One region of the Priestia sp. 40 genome, then DNA from elsewhere that is predicted to be linked to it. Evidence: predicted binding sites of a transcription regulator. Region 1 holds the regulator's gene; each other region holds the start of a gene.

Region 1 (3,398 bases):
GAGCCTGAGAAGCCGGAGCGCTAGCTTCGGTGGAGGCGTCGGTGGGATACTACCCTGGCTGTATTGAAATTCTAACCCGCGGCCCTGATCGGGCCGGGAGACAGTGTCAGGTGGGCAGTTTGACTGGGGCGGTCGCCTCCTAAAATGTAACGGAGGCGCCCAAAGGTTCCCTCAGAATGGTTGGAAATCATTCGTAGAGTGTAAAGGCACAAGGGAGCTTGACTGCGAGACCTACAAGTCGAGCAGGGACGAAAGTCGGGCTTAGTGATCCGGTGGTTCCGCATGGAAGGGCCATCGCTCAACGGATAAAAGCTACCCCGGGGATAACAGGCTTATCTCCCCCAAGAGTCCACATCGACGGGGAGGTTTGGCACCTCGATGTCGGCTCATCGCATCCTGGGGCTGTAGTCGGTCCCAAGGGTTGGGCTGTTCGCCCATTAAAGCGGTACGCGAGCTGGGTTCAGAACGTCGTGAGACAGTTCGGTCCCTATCCGTCGTGGGCGTAGGAAATTTGAGAGGAGCTGTCCTTAGTACGAGAGGACCGGGATGGACACACCGCTGGTGTACCAGTTGTCTTGCCAAAGGCATCGCTGGGTAGCTATGTGTGGACGGGATAAGTGCTGAAAGCATCTAAGCATGAAGCCCCCCTCAAGATGAGATTTCCCATAGCGCAAGCTAGTAAGATCCCTGAAAGATGATCAGGTTGATAGGTCAGAGGTGGAAGCGTGGCGACATGTGTAGCTGACTGATACTAATCGATCGAGGACTTAACCAAACTTTTAAAAGCGTAAGCTTTACTCAGCAAACTGTTATCTAGTTTTGAGAGAGCAATCTCTTGTCTGGTGGCGATAGCGAAGAGGTCACACCCGTTCCCATACCGAACACGGAAGTTAAGCTCTTTAGCGCCAATGGTAGTTGGGACTTTGTCCCTGTGAGAGTAGGACGTTGCCAGGCACCTGAAAAAGGACTAGCTATTTTAGCTAGTCCTTTTTTGTTTACAATTTATTTGTTTTATGAAAAAGTATAGTAAGAACAATAAAATTCACGATTTGCAGGTTTTGAAATAAATTTTAGTGGCAACGATAAAAGTAAAGAATAAACTTTAATAGTACATAGTTGAAAATTTTTTCGTTTCCTTTTATATTTAAATTAAGGTCAAATATAGTCAAAGTCAGAAGGAGGGGGCAGCGTGCCAAATATCTCTGACATTATCGAACAGTATTTAAAACAAGTACTTGAATTAAGTGAAAGAGAAATTGTTGAAATAAGGCGCAGTGAGATTGCTGATAAATTTCAATGCGTTCCGTCGCAAATTAATTACGTTATCAATACCCGTTTTACAGTTGAGAGAGGTTATCTTGTAGAAAGTAAGCGAGGCGGCGGCGGCTTTATTCGTATTGCCAAAGTAAAAATGCATGATGCAGCGGATTTGTTTCAGCAAGTAATTGAGATGATTCAAAATGAAATTTCACAAGTAAGTGCTGAAAACGTCATTATTAGGTTAGTTGAAGAAAAAGTCATCACAGAACGAGAAGCAAAAATCATGTTGAGTGTTATCAATCGTTCAGTTATTAATATTGAACTTCCTTATCGTGATGAGCTAAGGGCTAATCTTTTAAAAGCAATGCTTAATTCATTACGCTACCGATAAGCTCATGATCTATTTTATTTAGAACAGGGAGTGATGACAGGATGATTTGTCAGCAATGTGAAACGAGACCTGCAACTCTTCACTTCACAAAAATTATTAATGGTGAAAAGACGGAGATGCATGTATGTGAACAGTGCGCTTCAGAAAATGGAGATACATTTTCTTTTTCAAATCAGCAAGGTTTTTCGATCAATAACTTACTAGCTGGCCTACTTAACCTAGATCCAGCAGTAACTGAAAATTATAAGAAACAAAGTCAGGAGATTCTTTCTTGTCCTACTTGTGGCATGACATATCAAAAATTTGCTAAAATCGGCAGGTTTGGATGTGCAGATTGCTACAAAACATTTGAGCGACCTCTTATTCCTTTCTTGAAGAGGCTGCATGGAGGTAATTATCTACATCATGGAAAAATACCAGCAAGAATTGCAAGTAATCTTCATTTAAAAAAGGAATTACAGGCATTAAGATTGAACTTAAAAGAGTATATCGAAAAAGAGGAGTTTGAGAAAGCAGCGGAACTCCGAGATCACATTCGATTACTAGAAAAGAAGATGAACGAATCGAGAGAGGAGGAAGCGTAATTCATGTCCCAGGATTTGTTCTTTTCCCAGCCTGTAAGCTCTTGGATGCGTCAAGAAGCTTCGAATTCAGATATTGTTCTAAGCAGTCGAATCAGGCTGGCTCGAAATTTAACTCATTATCTTTTTCCAACTCTCTTTTCTAAAGAACAAGCAGTTGAAGTGGTTCGAGTATTCGAGCAAGTTTTTCAAAAAAGCGAGAACACCAATCAGTGGAATTTGCATTTACTAAAGATGAACGAATTACAGCCTCTTCAAAAGCAAGTGTTGGTTGAAAAGCATCTTATCAGTCCTAACTTGGCTGAAGGAGATAACAACGGAGCTTGTTTTTTATCAGAAAAAGAAGATTTGAGTATTATGGTTAATGAAGAAGATCATTTACGCATACAATGTTTATTTCCAGGCCTTCAATTATCTGAAGCTTTAAGCACAGCGAATGAAGTAGATAATTGGATTGAGAAATACGTAGATTATGCGTTTGATGAAAATAGAGGGTATTTAACCAGCTGTCCCACAAATGTGGGTACTGGGCTACGTGCATCTGTGATGATGCATCTGCCGGCTTTAGTGATGACCCGTCAAATTCATCGTATTATTCCCGCTATTAACCAGCTCGGCTTAGTGGTGAGAGGAATTTATGGAGAAGGTAGCGAAGCTTTAGGGAATATCTTTCAAATTTCTAATCAGATAACCCTAGGGAAATCTGAAGAAGATATTGTGGCAGATTTAAATAGTGTCGTACAGCAGTTAATTACACAAGAGCACTCTGCACGAGACGCGCTGTTTAAAACATCTCATGTAGAGTTAGAAGATCGAGTGTATCGTTCATATGGAGTATTGGCCAATAGCCGTATTATTGAGTCCAAAGAAGCTTCACAATGTTTATCAGATGTTCGATTAGGAATCGATTTAGGGTATATAAAAGGACTGAGTCAAAATATATTGAATGAACTTATCATTATGACGCAGCCAGGCTTTTTACAAAAGTATTCGGGAGGGCCCCTAAAGCCTCAAGAACGTGACATTAAAAGAGCCACCTTAATTCGAGAACGTCTCACTATAAATAAAAACACAAATTAAACGTGGAGGGTGACGATTATATGATGTTTGGTAGATTTACAGAGCGCGCACAAAAAGTATTAGCTTTAGCACAGGAAGAAGCACTA
Region 2 (3,398 bases), on a different contig from region 1:
CAGCTTCATTGTATCTGCACGTTCTTTTAAATCAGAGACTTCTTTTCGAATTGCCTCTAACCTTGTGATGCTTGCTTGATCTGTTTCTTTACTTAATGCCGCTTCTTCAATTTCAAGCTGCATGACACGTCGTGTTACTTCATCTAATTCTGATGGCATCGAATCAATTTCTGTTCGAATGGTTGCGCATGCTTCATCAATTAAATCAATTGCTTTATCAGGTAAAAAGCGATCTGAGATATAACGATCAGACATAACCGCTGCTGAAACAATCGCTCGGTCATGAATGTTTACACCGTGATGAATTTCAAATCGTTCTTTTAAACCGCGTAAAATAGAGATTGTATCTTCTACGGAAGGCTCATCGACAAGCACCTGTTGAAAGCGTCTTTCAAGCGCTGGATCTTTTTCAATATACTGACGGTACTCATCAAGAGTTGTAGCTCCTATACAGTGAAGTTCTCCTCTAGCAAGCATTGGTTTTAAAATATTCCCTGCATCCATCGCTCCATCCGTACGACCTGCTCCAACGATTGTATGAAGCTCGTCAATGAATAAAAGAATTTGGCCGTTGCTTTTCTTAACTTCTTGAAGAACAGCTTTTAAACGCTCTTCAAATTCTCCCCTGAATTTCGCTCCTGCTACTAAAGCTCCCATATCTAATGAAAAGATGGTTTTATCTTTTAATCCTTCAGGCACATCTCGGCGAACAATACGCTGTGCTAGACCTTCAACAATTGCTGTTTTACCCACGCCAGGTTCTCCGATCAAAACTGGATTGTTTTTTGTTTTTCGCGATAAAATGCGGATAACGCGGCGAATTTCTCCGTCTCGTCCAATGACTGGATCAATGTTCCCTGCTCGTACTTCTGCCACTAAGTCTCTTCCATATTTCGCTAAGGCTTCATATGTGACTTCCGGGTTTTGACTTGTAATTCGCTGATTTCCTCGAAGGCTGGTAAGAACATCTTGCAGAGCTTTTTTTGTTATACCGTGACTTGAAAATAACTTGCCATATTCATTAGAAGATGGTTCCTGTGCTAACGCTAAAAAGATGTGTTCAACTGAAACATAATCATCTTGCAGACGAGATGCTTCTTCTTGAGCTTTCACAAACAGCTGCTGAAGTTTATTTGTAATATAAACCTTCCCTGCTTCAGCACCACTTCCTGTAACGGCTGGTTTTTTCGCAAGCAATTGATTTACCTGCTGCTGAAAAGATTGATGATCTATATGTAAATGATCTAATATGCGAGGAGCAATACCATCTTGTTGATGAATGAGCGTATAAAGCAAATGAGCAATATCCACTTCCTGCTGATTTCGTTTAATAGCTTCGGACTGCGCTTCCATCACGCCTTCTTGCAATTTTTGGGTCATTTTATTTATATCCATTGAACATCCTCCTTCGATACATTTGACCTTTATTGACCTTTATTTCATTATACCCAGCAATAGGAAAACAAGTAAAGCCATTCAATTTAGAATGGCTTCTTTATTTTTTACTATTTAAGGCTTACGCATGTACGTCCAGTGGCGATCATCGTTGGCCGTCTCTGGAAAACGCTCTCCTGCTTTTAATTTAACCTTTTGAGGATTATTTACGTTGCTTCCTGTTTCACCAATTTCAATATACACTCCGTTATTAGGAGCTTTTTGACCCGGTGTGAAATGACGATTTTGTCCCATTGTCCTGCCTCCTCATTCCTGAAATGAAATGTTCTCCTATACTATTCCCTTAAGATTTCTGTTTCATAATGGAGATGTTTTCATATTAGGAAGAGAAAAAGAGCAGACCTTTAGATCCGCCCTTTTGTATCAATGAGTAAATTTGATAGCTTGTTCGATTTCAGTTTCTCCAGCTAGCATTTCAAACGTTTTTCCTATTGTAGCTTCTTCGTTTAGACATTCTACAAGCACAGTTGCTACATCTGCTCGGGGAATCGTCTGAGATTTATCTTCAATATCATTATTGATATCAATTTTCCCAGTAGCTTGATCATTCGACAAAGTTCCTGGTCTTACAATTGTATACTGTAGATTAGACTGCTTTAGGTATTCATCCGCTATCGCTTTCGCACGCAAGTAAAGCTGTAAGCCTTCTGGTCCTTGTTCAGGTGCGTCTGTTCCCATTGAACTTAACATAACAAAGCGCTTTACACCTTGATTTTTTGCTTCATCAATGATATTTTTAGCACCGTTTTGATCTACAGCGATTGTTTTTTCGTCTCCGGTATGCCCTCCAGAACCTGCTGCAAATATGACAGCGTCCATACCTCTTAAAGCATCTGAAACATCTTGCTCCAAGTCAGCAAGCACAACGTTGGCACCTAGCTTCTTTAACGCGTCTGCTTGCTTTTCGTCGCGAATCATCGCATAAGCTTCGTGCTGATTGCTGTTTGCAACTTTTTCTACCACTTGTTTTCCCGTTGTTCCGTTTGCTCCAACAACTAATACTTTCATCATAAATCACCTTTCGTTCTGTTTAGTATACAATTGGTGTTCCCTCAATTAATTCCCTTTAAACAAAAAAACCTTTCTGATATTCTCAGAAAGGTTTCTTTCTTAGCCTAAAATGGCTTGAAGCAAGGCTTTTTGTACATGCATACGATTTCCAGCCTGCTGAAAGACAACAGAATTTGGTCCGTCAATAATGCTTGCTGTCACTTCTTCTTCACGATGGGCAGGCAAACAGTGTAGAAATAAATAATCTGACTTAGCATAGGCAGCTAGTTCTTCGTTCACTTGATAAGGAGCAAATATTTTCAAGCGCTGCTGTGCTTCTTCTTCCTGTCCCATACTTGTCCATACGTCTGCATAAATAGCATCGGCATTTTTTACAGCCTCTACAGGATCTTTTGTAATCGTAACTTTTGCACCCGTTTTAGCAGCTACTTCATTAACATATCCTGTTACAAAGTCTTTTGGCTCATATCCATCAGGGCAGCCAATTGAAATATCTATACCCATTTTTGCACATGCAATCATTAACGAATGCGCTACATTATTTCCGTCTCCAACATAAGCTACTTTTAGACCTTCAAATGATTTCTTGTGCTCGTAAATCGTTAATAAATCAGCTAGCGCCTGACAAGGATGATAATCATCTGTCAAACCATTAATGACGGGAATGGATGCGTAGTCTGCAAGCTCTTCAATCTTAGCATGTTCAAACGTACGAATCATGATAGCATCGATAAATTCAGATAGTACGCGAGCTGTATCAGCAATCGTTTCTCCGCGTCCAATCTGTAAATCCTGGCTGCTTAGAAAGAGAGCGTTCCCTCCAAGCTGCATCATTCCCGCTTCAAATGAGACTCTTGTTCTTGTTGAAGATTTTTCAAAAATGAGCCCCAGCGTTTTTCCTTTTAACGATGTTACGATTTCACCATTTTTAT
Region 3 (3,398 bases), on a different contig from region 1:
ACAATCCCTAAAACTAACGTTGGCAATACATCGACTCTTCTCATCGAAAAAATAAGAACTAAGAGTGGAGAAAGCAACGTTAACACGTGTAAATTAAACGTATGCTTTAATGCTTCTTGAATTCCTTGAATTTCTCCGTAATTGACGCTTTCATGATTTCCGTTCATCCCAATGACCAATGCAATGATTGCGGTAATGACAATACTTGGAACCGTCGTCCACGTAATATGCTGAATATGTTTAGGAAGCGGCACTTCAACGATACCAGAGGCAAAATTTGTTGTATCAGACAATGGAGACATCTTATCTCCAAACACAGCTCCTGAAACAATCATTCCCGCTGCTAGACCTGGATGTACACCAATAGCAGTTCCTACGCCAAATAAAGCGACCCCTACCGTACTGACGGTTGTTAATGAACTTCCTGTAAATGTTGAAACTAATACGGTAATAACCAAAGCACTAATTAAAAAGTACTGCGGTGAAATCCAGTGGAAGCCGTAGGATAAAATCGTCGGTATCGTTCCTCCTACCATCCAAATCGCAATGAGCATCCCGATCAGCATTAAAATAAGGATAGGCTTAATGCCAAGTCTAACACCGTCCAAAATTCCTTTCTCCATTTCTGGCCACTTATATTTCAACAAAAAGCCAATCACACTAATAAATGCTACACCAAATATTAGCGGAATATGAGGCGGCAGCTTTAACATAAATAATGAAACAAAAATAATAGCTAATAGCACCAAAACCACCGCTATTGATTGTATAAATGAAATTTCTTTTTTCATGAGGTATTCCCTTTCTATCTTTCTTTTTCACTTAAACGCTTTTATGCTTTTACGCAGTTAAGTGCAAACCTTCTTGAGTATAATTTTTATCCTTCTTGCTGTCAATAACTTATTTTATCCAACGGTAAGCTCTGCACTCATGTTTCCACTTTTCTTCTTATTAATATTAATTCCCTCTCCAAGCAGATCATTGTACAAAATGCCTCTTATGTTTTTACATGTATAGAACGGGTACACATAAAACACATCTTTTTTTAATGTACTACCTCTTGTACATAAGCGAGGAACTTCCCTCAAAATTTTTTTAAGCAAAAGACTTGAAAGTCAAAAAAGGTCAAAGTATAATGAAATTACGAAAGGTCAAGAAAGGTCAAACACCTACTGATCTTCGATTAAAATCATTTAGGGAGGCTAATTAAATGATTTGTCAAAACTGTAATAAACGTGAAGCGTCTATTCAATTAAACGTACAAACAAATAATCAAAAATCTCAATATCGTTTATGTCATACATGTTACCAAGCGCTAATGAAAGAACATAAAATCCCATCAGGTTTTGGAGGTGGCGGCTTTATGAACATCGATGATTTATTCAAGCAAATGTCACAAGAACAAGCTGCACCGGAACAGCCGCAGCAAGGAAATGGCGGCAGCGGATTTTTAGACCAGTTCGGTCGAAACTTAACTCAAATTGCGAAAACGGGATTAATTGACCCTGTTATTGGCCGCGAAGAAGAAGTAGAGCGTGTCATTGAAATTTTAAATAGAAGAAACAAAAACAACCCGGTACTAATTGGAGAACCTGGCGTTGGTAAAACAGCTGTTGTTGAAGGGTTAGCTTTAAAAATCGCAGAAGGAAAAGTTCCTGCCAAGCTGTTAAATAAAGATGTATATCTGTTAGACGTAGCATCTCTCGTAGCTAATACGGGCGTTCGCGGTCAATTTGAAGAGCGCATGAAGCAGTTGATTTCTGAGCTTCAACAGCGAAAAAACGTGATTTTATTTATCGATGAAATTCACCTTCTTGTAGGAGCTGGTTCAGCGGAAGGTTCAATGGACGCAAGCAATATTTTAAAACCAGCTCTTGCACGAGGCGAACTTCAAGTAGTCGGAGCTACAACTTTAAAAGAGTATCGTTCCATTGAAAAAGATGCGGCTCTTGAACGACGCTTCCAGCCGGTTATGGTTCACGAACCGTCTGTAGAAGAAGCCGTTGAAATTCTAAAAGGAATTCAAAGTAAATATGAAGATTATCACGGCGTTAGCTATACAGATGAAGCGATCCGCGCTTGTGTAAATTTATCACACCGCTACATTCAAGATCGCTTCTTGCCTGATAAAGCAATTGACTTGCTAGATGAAGCAGGTTCAAAAATGAACTTACAGGCAGGCATTACAAATAAAGACGACGCGGCCGCTCGCTTAAAAGAAATTACAAAAGAAAAAGAGCAGGCGTTAAAGAATGAAAAATATGAAGTAGCGGCAAAACTGCGCGATGAAGAAGCTGCTCTTGAAAAACAATTGAACGAAGAACAGAAAAAAATGAATGTGGATATTGCTGACATTCAAGCAATTATTGAAAAGAAAACGGGTATCCCTGTTGGTAAACTTCAAGAAAATGAATCAGCAAAAATGAAACATTTAGCAGAGCACTTAGCTCAAAAAGTAATCGGACAGCAGGAAGCTGTAGAAAAAGTAGCAAAAGCGATTCGACGTTCTCGCGCTGGATTAAAAGCGAAGCATCGCCCAATTGGTTCATTCTTATTTGTCGGTCCAACAGGTGTCGGTAAAACAGAGTTAACCAAAACATTAGCTGAAGAACTATTCGGCTCAAAAGATGCTATGGTTCGTCTAGATATGAGTGAATATATGGAAAAACACGCGGTGTCTAAATTAATCGGTTCCCCTCCTGGCTACGTAGGTCACGAAGAGGCAGGACAATTAACAGAGAAAGTACGCCGCAACCCTTATTCCATCATCTTACTAGATGAAATTGAAAAAGCTCATCCAGACGTTCAGCATATGTTTCTGCAAATTCTAGAAGACGGACGTCTAACAGATAGTCAAGGTCGCACAGTAAGCTTTAAAGACACAGTTATCATTATGACAAGTAACGCTGGTGTAGGTGAAAAGAAAATTACGGTTGGGTTTGACGCAGAAAATGACGCTCTTAAACAGGCATCCGTTTTAGATTCACTTTCATCTTATTTCAAACCAGAGTTTTTAAATCGATTTGATACAATCATTGAGTTTAATCACCTTGAAAAAGATAACTTGATTAAAATCGTTGACCTTATGCTTGCTGAATTAAAAGAAACATTACAAGAACAAAACATCACGCTGAGCGTAGCGGATGAGGTAAAAGAAAAACTGGCTGAACTTGGCTATCACCCTGCATTCGGTGCTAGACCGCTCCGCCGAGCAATTCAAGAACAGCTTGAAGATCGAATTACAGATTTACTGTTAGATGACGGAGACGTATCTACAGTGAACGTAACGTTAAATGAAGCAAGCGAAATCACCGTACAAAACTAATAGAAAAAGCGACTCTACTTGAGTCGCTTTTTTTTATAGAAATACTTACGTTTATTTACTTTCGTCTGTTTTT

The links. Region 1 encodes CtsR, which represses protease genes until heat stress. Its sites were predicted from a motif close to ATGGTCAATAAAGGTCAAACA; they were not measured.
Region 2: a site for CtsR is predicted at 1,415-1,435, ahead of clpB (ATP-dependent chaperone ClpB). Genes of this name have one in related genera too.
Region 3: a site for CtsR is predicted at 1,148-1,168, ahead of ACO1DI_RS21230 (ATP-dependent Clp protease ATP-binding subunit). Genes of this name have one in related genera too.

The regions. Positions count from the first base shown of each region.
Region 1 covers NZ_JBMPZA010000023.1:137,818-141,215, reverse strand. The annotation lists rRNA gene ACO1DI_RS24155 (23S ribosomal RNA) at 1-775, shown strand, start outside; rRNA gene rrf (5S ribosomal RNA) at 839-954, shown strand; gene ACO1DI_RS24145 (CtsR family transcriptional regulator) at 1,190-1,651, shown strand; gene ACO1DI_RS24140 (UvrB/UvrC motif-containing protein) at 1,693-2,235, shown strand; gene ACO1DI_RS24135 (protein arginine kinase) at 2,239-3,312, shown strand; gene clpC (ATP-dependent protease ATP-binding subunit ClpC) at 3,333-3,398, shown strand, end outside.
Region 2 covers NZ_JBMPZA010000015.1:275,942-279,339, forward strand. The annotation lists gene clpB (ATP-dependent chaperone ClpB) at 1-1,395, opposite strand, end outside; gene ACO1DI_RS16270 (YjzC family protein) at 1,510-1,689, opposite strand; gene ACO1DI_RS16275 (SDR family oxidoreductase) at 1,819-2,463, opposite strand; gene argF (ornithine carbamoyltransferase) at 2,566-3,398, opposite strand, start outside.
Region 3 covers NZ_JBMPZA010000017.1:291,319-294,716, forward strand. The annotation lists gene nhaC (Na+/H+ antiporter NhaC) at 1-791, opposite strand, end outside; gene ACO1DI_RS21230 (ATP-dependent Clp protease ATP-binding subunit) at 1,211-3,325, shown strand; gene ACO1DI_RS21235 (hypothetical protein) at 3,377-3,398, opposite strand, start outside.